3 regions of the Bradyrhizobium sp. SPXBL-04 genome follow, and region 1 is predicted to be linked to each of the others. Evidence: predicted binding sites of a transcription regulator. Region 1 holds the regulator's gene; each other region holds the start of a gene.
The links. Region 1 encodes LexA, which represses DNA repair genes until DNA is damaged. Its sites were predicted from a motif close to TGTTCNNNNTGTGTTCNG; they were not measured.
Positions count from the first base shown of each region.

Region 2: the regulator LexA is predicted to act here: its motif matches at 1,471-1,488, upstream of recA (recombinase RecA).
Region 3: the regulator LexA is predicted to act here: its motif matches at 1,585-1,602, upstream of ACNJX8_RS03235 (DNA recombination protein RmuC).

Region 1 is NZ_CP182472.1:4,307,122-4,310,398, forward strand. Features, by position in the region: gene ACNJX8_RS20335 (ComEC/Rec2 family competence protein) at 1-385, shown strand, start outside; gene ACNJX8_RS20340 (hypothetical protein) at 524-958, opposite strand; gene lexA (transcriptional repressor LexA) at 1,537-2,238, opposite strand; gene ACNJX8_RS20350 (molybdopterin molybdotransferase MoeA) at 2,416-3,277, opposite strand, start outside.
Region 2 is NZ_CP182472.1:3,336,067-3,339,343, forward strand. Features, by position in the region: gene ACNJX8_RS15535 (hypothetical protein) at 363-530, opposite strand; gene ACNJX8_RS15540 (hypothetical protein) at 674-964, shown strand; gene ACNJX8_RS15545 (hypothetical protein) at 1,029-1,196, opposite strand; gene recA (recombinase RecA) at 1,581-2,666, shown strand; gene ACNJX8_RS15555 (hypothetical protein) at 2,993-3,208, shown strand; gene ACNJX8_RS15560 (hypothetical protein) at 3,219-3,277, shown strand, end outside.
Region 3 is NZ_CP182472.1:713,363-716,639, forward strand. Features, by position in the region: gene ACNJX8_RS03230 (AmpG family muropeptide MFS transporter) at 1-151, opposite strand, end outside; gene ACNJX8_RS03235 (DNA recombination protein RmuC) at 354-1,553, opposite strand; gene def (peptide deformylase) at 1,725-2,252, shown strand; gene fmt (methionyl-tRNA formyltransferase) at 2,445-3,277, shown strand, end outside.

The sequences.
Region 1 (3,277 bases):
GCTGGCCGACGGCGTGTCGTGCGACGAGGCCGGCTGCGTGACGCCGCTCGCCGACGGGAGGCTGGTTGCGCTTTCCTTGCGGATCGACGCGCTGGCTGATGATTGCAGCCGCGCCGCGCTGGTAGTGACGCGGCGGCCCGCACCGCCCGATTGCGCGGCGATGGTGGTCGATCGGCAGCGTCTCACCAGCCAAGGCGCGCTGGCGTTGACGCAGCGTGGTGACGGTTTTGCGGTTCAGGCTGTGAGAGCAAGAGGCACAAGCCGCCCTTGGCTCCCGGCCGGCGCCGGCGAGGGTGATTTCGACGGAAGCCTCGCGCCGAAGGCGGCTACGGCCCGCAACCGGGACGCGATTCCGGCGGAGACCGACTTGCAGGCCGACGATTAAGGCCAGACGATTAAGAACAAATGCAGGAGCTGGTCCGGGTCCAGCCGGACTTCCGCAGAACATAAATCATACCATCTCGCCGGCCTCGGCCGGCGATGGCATTTTCAATCCTGGCCCGACCTGGTGGCCAGGGACGGCTCAGCCGATCGGCAGACGCGTGATCGTCGGCCGGCTGTCGGCATCGATCTGCGGCTTGTGCTCACGCTCGCTGACCGGCTGCGTCACCGGCAGTTGCAGCACGGTTGCGTGCTGGCCTTCGACGAGCTGCGTCACCAGCACGTATTTGCCGTCGGGGAATTCGATCGCGTCATGATGGCGATCGGGAATGTGCGGATCGATCTTGCCGAACTTGCCGACGCGGGAGTTGATCGTGCGCGTCCAGATCCAACGATTGTCGTAACGGACGTTGTCGGCGAAGGCGAGCTCCGTTCCCGGCAGCAGGCAGACGGCCACGGTCGGGTCGGCCGCGGAAGCGAAGCCGCGCGTCGAGGTGCCGCGGAACGTTGTCGACACGATCGTCTCGCCGACTTCGGCGGGGCGCGATGCAACGGCATGCAGACTGTAGTCACACATCGGGTGCTCCTATTCGAAGATAGCAACCCGCGCCTCTTTCGGAGGCGCAAGCCTCTATCAGAGTGGAAGCACGTAACATTCTGCTTGCTTGTGGGCGAATCTGCGGCTGGCGTCAGCCGGATGCGATCACATTATCTTTCCCGAATCCAATAGGAACAAAGCTCGCTTCAGTGCATTTGGCGGATGCGAGCGTCAGCGGCCTGCGGGCGCCGACCATCCGGAATATGGCCAACTCGGCTGTGGCTGTCGCGCGACGGCACTTCGGGCGCTGCGGAATTGCTCACTCGTTGTCGCATGCGCCGACTTGCGGGGATGGTGCTGCGATTGTGCTGCGAATGCTTGCGCTGCCGATGCAGCGATCAGCACAGTTGCGAAGGCGCTCAAAACGATCCTACGCATCGTTGTCTCCTCGATCTCTTGAGCCGCAAAGCGATGAGTGCTTCGGGCGGCATGCCGAGGACGTAGCGCTTGGAAAGGGGCCAGATAATCTGCCCAAGACCAGAAAGACTATCCAGCTGAAGCGGACAATCCGTCCGCTCCAATCGGAATCATCGGTATCGAATGACCACTGAGTCTTCTCAGTACTTGCGGTACAGTCCGATCAGCTTGCCCTGAATCTTCACCCGGTTCGGCGGCAGGATGCGCACCTCGTAGGCGGCGTTGGCGGGCTCGAGCGCGATCGACGCGCCGCGGCGGCGGAAGCGCTTGAGCGTCGCTTCCTCGTCGTCGATCAGCGCCACCACGATGTCGCCGGTATCGGCGCTCTCGTTGCGCTGGATCAGCGCCATGTCGCCGTCAAGGATGCCGGCCTCGACCATCGAATCACCGCGCACTTCGAGCGCATAATGTTCGCCCGAGCCGAGCATGTCGGGCGGTACGCTGATGGTGTGACTGCGGGTCTGCAACGCTTCGATCGGCGTACCGGCTGCGATGCGACCCATCACCGGCACCGCAACGGGACGCTCGCCCTCGTCGGCGGGTGGGCTGGAGCTCGCGCGCACCTTGCCGAGATTGCCCTCGATGACGCTTGGCGTGAAGCCGCGGCGGTTGCCGGCGGCGGCCTGGAGCTCAGGCAGCTTGATCACCTCGATGGCACGGGCGCGGTTGGGCAGGCGACGGATGAAGCCGCGCTCCTCCAGCGCGGTGATCAGGCGATGGATGCCCGATTTCGAGCGCAGGTCGAGCGCATCCTTCATCTCGTCGAAGGAGGGCGGCACGCCGCTTTCCTTCAGACGTTCGCTGATGAACCGCAGAAGCTCGTATTGTTTGCGCGTTAACATCTCGACCAAAGTCCCCCGGTTGATGTCGTTCGATTCCGAGACGCTGAATTGGAGCGGCGAACCGCTACATCCTCGAAACAAATCATGAACGGACACTATATGTTCGATATGTGTTCCGCAACTGCTTAATTTTGCGTGAACACGACAAAGTTCGCGGAACACGTGTGGTGGATGCGCTCAGACGGGCAGGCGCAGCACCTCGCAAGGCGAGCCAGCTCCGGCCTTCGGCGCGAACGGTGCGCGCACGAGAAGTGCCTGTGCCGCAGCGAGATTCGCAAGCAGCGAGGAATCCTGGTGATGGACGGGAACGGCCACCAGCGTGCCGTCGTCGCGCTGTTCCAGACGTGCGCGAAGATAATCCGCGCGCATATCGTTTGCGCCCACATCGCGGCCGAGCACGGCGCGCTCATGGCGGTGATGAATCACGGATCGACCCGACACCGCACGAATCAGCGGGACCATGAACAGGAAGGCGCACACATAGGAGGAGACGGGATTACCCGGCAGGCCGATCACGCGCATCGCGCCGAGCCGCCCATGCATCATCGGCTTGCCCGGGCGCATCGCAATCTTCCAGAACGCCATCGAGATACCTTCGTCCCTCAGCGCCTGCTGGACCAGATCGTGGTCGCCGACCGATGCGCCGCCGGTCGTGACCAGGATGTCGGCGCCGCTCTCGCGGGCGCGGCGGATGCCGGCGGTGGTGGCCTCCAGCGTGTCGGCGGCGATGCCGAGGTCGATGGTCTCGGCCCCCTCGCTGCGGGCGAGCGCGTGCAGGGCATAGCCGTTGGAATAGACGATCTGGCCGCGGCCGGGCGCGGCGCCTGGCATCACCAGTTCGTCGCCGGTGGCGAGGATCGCGACCTTCGGGCGGCGGCAGACGGCAAGCTGCGGGTGATTCATGGCGGCGGCGAGCGCGAGGTCGCGCTCGGTGAGACGGGTTCCCTTGCGCAGGAGCACGTCGCCTTCGGCGAAGTCAACGCCTGCGGGGCGGATGTGCCGACCGGGAATCGCGGCTTCCTTGATCGTGATGCGCGTG
Region 2 (3,277 bases), 970 kb from region 1:
GCGACGGCGGCTGGCTTCGTCGTGCTGGTGATCGGCCTCGTGCTGCTGGCGCTGCTGTAAGGCGGCATCAAGCGCAGGTGCGGGGAGGCGGCCGGAGCTCCGCGCCGGCGCGCTTCGCCGATGGTGAATGGGCACCAATCTTTCAAAAAGGAGGAAAACAACCCCATGCACAGTAGGCTGTGCGGCGATTTCGTCATTCCATCAATGGCTTACTGGAAGTATTTAGATGCCATAATCACGCGGGATGCTCAGCCAAGCGTATCCCGGCGCGCGATGCTAGATTCCCGCGCGGTCAACGGCGGCCGCTAGCGGCGGTCAGGTTCTGCAGCGTGCCCAGGCGCTACCGCTCGCCGTCGTGGGCCTTAGTGGACCTTGATCTCGCCGAGAGGCAACCGCAGCTCGGCGGCGCGCTCGTCACGGTCCTTCTTGCGAAACTCGTTTTCCTTGCGCTCGAACTTGATCATCTCCTCCTGCGCGGCCTCCAGGAGGTGGTTGCGCCTGATGGCGCCGTGGTGTGTGTCTTCAGTCATGCCAGGGGTCCCCAGAGTTGCGGTCCCATCCCGAAGAAGGCCACAGACCGCTAAAAGGTTCGGTGCCTCAGGATTAAGGATTTATGACGGCGCTTGGGCCCGTGCGTCTTTGATGCGCGTCAGTTTCGGACGAGGATCCCATCGTGGCAGAGCAGACGCTCACAGCGTTCATGCCGAGGGCAAATGCGCGTGCACGTCTGGTCAGGACGCGCGCGCCGACGAAAGCGACGATCGCGCTCACCCGATCTCGCAGGAATGATTCCAAGCATGGCGTGAAACGAAAGAGGCCGCCGAGGCGGCCCTCGGCGGCTTCATCTGCTGGCCTGCTGAAGCATGATCCGGACCCGAAGGGCCGCGTTGGCGCAAAGCGTGCAGCGGTTTTTCTCGCGATAAAGGTGGACCGCGTTTGCGCGGAGATCATGCTCAAACAATAATCGAAAGCGCGATGACGATGCTTCGTCATCTCATCGCGCGTTAGTGGCAGGGCTTGCCAAGCATCTACGCGTACCGGCTGTGGCAACCGTCGTGCAATTGCGATTTCTTCGTAATTTTTGCACCGACTTTCGGAGCGCCCGATGAGATCGGAGTGTTCGATGTCTGCGCTTGCGTCGAGGCCGAGCCGACGAAGATGGCCAGGGCCACAACGATCTTGAAAACCGATTTCATCACACCTCCTGGATTCAAGGGTACGAAATATAACGCTACATATACTAGCGTTACAAAAAGTAGCATTCAGGCGCAAGAGATCCAGCGAAACGCCAATTAGGACAGTGCTACGAACGGTAGTTGCCCGGAATCCACTTGGCATCTGGACACCGGTACGGTGCCTCCCGCCGGGGCTGGAATTTCATCCCGAAACGAGATTGCAACCGGCAAAGGGGTCGCTGAAGGGCGGCCCCTTTTCGATTCAGGCACGAGCAAGGGGATTGGGACAGCCGCAAAGAACATATTGCGAACTGAGAACAAATGGGGTACATTATTTTTATCGCCGGCCCGCCCTCTCAATCGTTTGTCCCCCTAGCGAATCCTCGCCATAAGGAGCACGACCCAATGTCCGCCACTGCCCTGCGTATCGTCGAAGGATCTTCCATGGACAAGAGTAAAGCCCTGGCTGCCGCGCTCTCTCAGATCGAGCGCCAGTTCGGCAAGGGATCGGTGATGAAGCTCGGCAAGAGCGACCGCTCCATGGACATCGAGGCGGTGTCCTCGGGCTCGCTCGGGCTCGATATCGCGCTCGGCATCGGCGGCCTGCCCAAGGGACGCATCGTCGAGATCTACGGGCCGGAATCGTCGGGCAAGACCACGCTGGCGCTGCATACGGTGGCGGAAGCGCAGAAGAAGGGTGGCATCTGCGCCTTCATCGACGCCGAGCACGCGCTCGATCCGGTCTATGCCCGCAAGCTCGGCGTCAACATTGACGAACTGCTGATCTCGCAGCCCGACACCGGCGAGCAGGCGTTGGAAATTTGCGACACCTTGGTGCGCTCCGGCGCTGTGGACGTGCTGGTGGTCGATTCGGTTGCGGCGCTGGTGCCGAAGGCCGAGCTCGAGGGCGAGATGGGCGATGCGCTGCCGGGTCTGCAGGCCCGCCTGATGAGCCAGGCGCTGCGCAAGCTCACGGCCTCGATCAACAAGTCCAACACCATGGTGATCTTCATCAACCAGATCCGCATGAAGATTGGTGTGATGTACGGTTCGCCCGAGACCACGACCGGCGGCAACGCGCTGAAATTCTACGCCTCCGTCCGCCTCGACATCCGCCGCATCGGCGCGATCAAGGAGCGCGACGAAGTCGTCGGCAACACCACGCGCGTGAAGGTGGTGAAGAACAAGCTGGCGCCGCCGTTCAAGCAGGTCGAATTCGACATCATGTATGGCGAGGGCGTCTCCAAGATGGGCGAGATCCTCGATCTCGGCGTCAAGGCCGGCATCGTCGAGAAGTCCGGCGCCTGGTTCTCCTATGACAGCCAGCGCCTCGGCCAGGGCCGCGAGAACGCCAAGGCGTTCTTGAAGGGCAACCCCGACATCACCGCCAAGATCGAGACCTCGATCCGCCAGAACTCCGGCCTGATCGCCGAGCAGATTCTCGCCGGCACCCCGGAGCGCGACGCCGACGGCGAGGAGCCGGCGGAGTAAGCCTTAAAGCAGTAGAGTTTTCGCGAGGAGCGGGCGCTGAGGACGTTGAGTTGCCGACGTCTTCGGTGCCCGTTTCGTTTTGGGGTGGGGTGGGATGCGTCCGCGATGAAGCGTCTGATCTTGACCAGTTCGTCCGGATTTGGGCTCGCCAAATCGGGATTGGCCGAAATTGTCGTTGCGTTTTCTTTTCGCTTTCAGTGGGGACCCTTGCCTTCACCTGAAATGCTTGCGGCCTATTTTGCGGCGCGTTCGGAGACGCTTTCACCCGGTGATCACTGGCCCGATGGGGCATCCGCTGGCCTAGTGCCATCCGAAACCGCAAGGATTTGTCCCTTATCGAGTTCTGTGAACCCTACGATGCGATCGAACTCTGGTTCGACCCGAATCCCGAAGATCAGTTGCAACTGATTTGGTTGCTCGATCACCTCAGATCTCATTCCGGGCCGGCGCAAAAACTCAAACTGCGCCTTGTGCCGGACGATCTGATCGTGATGAGGGGCGATCGCCTGTGGCGGTACGGTCTCGGTTTGACGAAACCGTGAGGCTGCGAGGATGACGCGGCTCATCGTGACAACAGATTCATCCGCTGCCGGCGCTCTGCTACGCGCGGA
Region 3 (3,277 bases), 3.6 Mb from region 1:
GCAACGTCGAACCCGACAGCGCCAGCGGCAGGCCGGACGAGAAGCCGAGGAACAGCACGATCAGCACCCGCGGTTGCAGGTACACGGCAAGGCTGTCACGCCAGGAGGCAGCGGTGGCGCCAGCGGAGGAGGTCGCGTCGGGTGCGGTCATGGGGTGGTGTTAGCAGATTCTGGGGGCGCTGCCTCTTCTCCCTCTCCCCCGTTCTTACAGGGAGAGGGTTGGGGTGAGGGGCCTCTCGCCACATTTGAACTCGTCGAGGGACCTGTACCCCTCACCCGGATTGCGCCGGACGATGCTTCGCATCGCCGGTGGCAATCCGACCTCTCCCCGCAAGCGGGGAGAGGTGAAGACGTCACTCCCCCGCCTGGAGCTTCCTCGGAAACAGCTCCGGCGCACCGGTGGCCACCAAATGTGGGCCTTCGGGCGCATCCGCCTTGCTGAAATCGAGCTCCTCGATTCGCCCGGCGCGCTTCTCGATCTTGTCGGCGGAGATCAGCACCTGCCGCATGTCCTCGTTGACGTCGGCAAAATGCTTTTGCAGCTTCAGCACGCGGTCGCGCAGGCGGCCCAAATCGTCGCCCAGCTTGATCACCTCGGTGCGGATCTGGTCGGCGGCATCGCGCATGCGCGCGTCCTTCATGATCTGCTGCATGACTTGGATCGCGAGCATCAGCAATGAGGGCGACACCAGCACGACGCGGGCGCGATAGGCCTTCTGGATCACGTCGTCGAAGCCGTCATGGATCTCGGCGTAGACCGATTCCGACGGCACGAACATCAGCGCCATCTCCTGGGTCTCGCCGGTGACGAGATATTTTTCGGCGATGTCGCTGACGTGCTTCATCACGTCACCGCGCAGCCGCTGCGTGGCGAAGCGCCGCTCCTCGTCGGTGCGGGCGTCGTGCAGCGCGGTCATCGCCTCCAGCGGAAATTTCGCATCGATGCAGAGCGGGCGTTGGTCCGGCAGGAACACGACGCAATCGGGCCGCTTGCCGGTCGAGAGCGTGAACTGGAACTCGTACGAGCCCTTGGGCAATCCGTCCTGGACGATTGCTTCCATTCGCGCCTGGCCGAAGGCCCCGCGCGACTGCTTGTTGGCGAGCACGTCGCGCAGGGTCGTCACCTGCGTGGTGAGGTCGGTGAGGTTCTTGTGCGCACTGTCGATGATGCCGAGCCGCTCATGCAGCGCGCGTAGGCTCTCCATGGTGTTGCGGGTCGAATGTTCCATGGACTGGCCGACGCGATGCGTCACCGAATCCAGCCGCTCGTTGACCGCCCGCGCCATCTCGGCCTGGCGGCCGGCCAGCGCCTGGGTCATGGCGTCGACCCGGCCCGAGGCCTCGCTCTGGGCGCGCAGCACCTCGCTCAGGCGCTCCTCGAGCTCGTCGGCCCGGATCGCATGCGCCATCGCGAGTTCCGCGCCGCGCCGCCCGGAGCGCGCGATCACGACGGCAATCACTACCAGCAGGATGAGGATAAGGGCGCCGAAGCCGATCAGCGCATCGATCGTGCGCACCGGCCAGTCGCCCAGCATGACAATGATCTCGTTCATGCGTCCCCTTCTACCCGATTCGCCGGAATGCGCGAACGAAGAGGGAACGTCGGTGGTTAACGACCCACTAATTTTTATGGTTAACGAAAGCTGAAGTTTTATGGTTAGCGGAGGGTTAACGAAGTTCCTGGCCGGATTGACCGCATCCGGCGCGCAGCTTAAATCGCCGCCATGGCCCTCAGAGAAATCATCATCCTGCCCGACAAGCAGCTGCGTCTGATCTCCAAGCCGATCGAGAAGGTCACGCCGGAGATCCGCAAGCTTGCCGACGACATGTTCGAGACCATGTATGACGCGCCCGGCATCGGCCTCGCGGCGATCCAGGTCGCGCAGCCGCTGCGGCTGATCACCATGGACCTCGCCAAGCGCGACGAGAACGGCGAGACCAAGCACGAGCCGCGTGTCTTCATCAACCCGGAGATTCTCTCCTCTTCGGAGGAACTTTCGGTGTACGAGGAAGGCTGCCTGTCGATCCCCGAATATTACGAGGAGGTCGAGCGTCCCGCGAAGGTGCGTGTGCGCTTCACCGACCTCGACGGCAAGGTGCACGAGGAGGATGCCGAAGGCCTCTATGCCACCTGCATCCAGCACGAGATCGATCATCTCAACGGCGTGTTGTTCGTCGACTATCTGTCGAAGCTCAAGCGCGACCGCGTGATGAAGAAGTTCGAGAAAGCCGCCAAGCGCGCGGGGGAGTAACCACGTCCTCCGCCGTCATGCCCGGCCAAAAGCGCGAAGCGCGTCTTCAAGCCCAAAAGCGCGAAGCGCGTCTTCAAGCTAACGTGCCGGACATCCGCGTTCTTCGTCCGTCGAGTGAGAAAGAACGTGGATGGCCGGGACAAGCCCGGCCATGACGAGTACTCTGTTCCTTTCCGAGGATTGTCTCGTCCCATGCCTCTCCGCCTGATCTTCATGGGCACACCCGATTTCTCCGTGCCGACGCTGCTCGAGCTGGTCGCGCATGGCCACGAGATCGCGGCCGTCTACACCCGCGCGCCGAAGCCGGGCGGGCGCCGCGGCCTGCAATTGCAGCCCACGCCGGTCGAGGAAGCTGCGCGAAAACTCGGCGTTCCCGTGCTGACGCCGAAGACGTTGAAGACGCCGGAAGCGCTCGACGAATTTCGCGCCTTCGATGCCGATGCCGCGGTCGTCGTCGCCTACGGCATGATCCTGCCGCAGGCCGTCCTCGATGCACCAAAACTCGGCTGCTACAATCTGCACGCTTCGCTGTTGCCGCGCTGGCGCGGCGCCGCGCCGATCAATCGCGCCATCATGGCAGGCGATGCCGAGAGCGGCGTGATGGTGATGAAGATGGATGTCGGCCTCGACACCGGCGACGTCGCCATGGCCGAACGGCTCGCGATCACGGACAGCATGACCGCGGCCGATCTGCACGATCGCCTCTCCCGGCTCGGTGCCGATTTGATGGTCCGCGCCATGGCCGCGCTCGGACGCGGCGGGCTTCAGCTCAAAAAGCAGAGCGAGGACGGCGTCACCTATGCCGCCAAGATCGACAAGGCCGAGGCGCGGATCGACTGGACGAAACCTGCACGCGCGGTGCTGCGCCACATCCACGGCCTGTCGCCGTTCCCCGGTGCCTGGGCCGAGCTCGCGGACGTCAGCGAGAATGCGCGCGTCAAAATCCTGCGATGTGAATTGGCGAACGGCTCAGCTGCGCCCGGCGAGGTGCTCGACGACCACCTCACCATCGCCTGCGGCGAGGG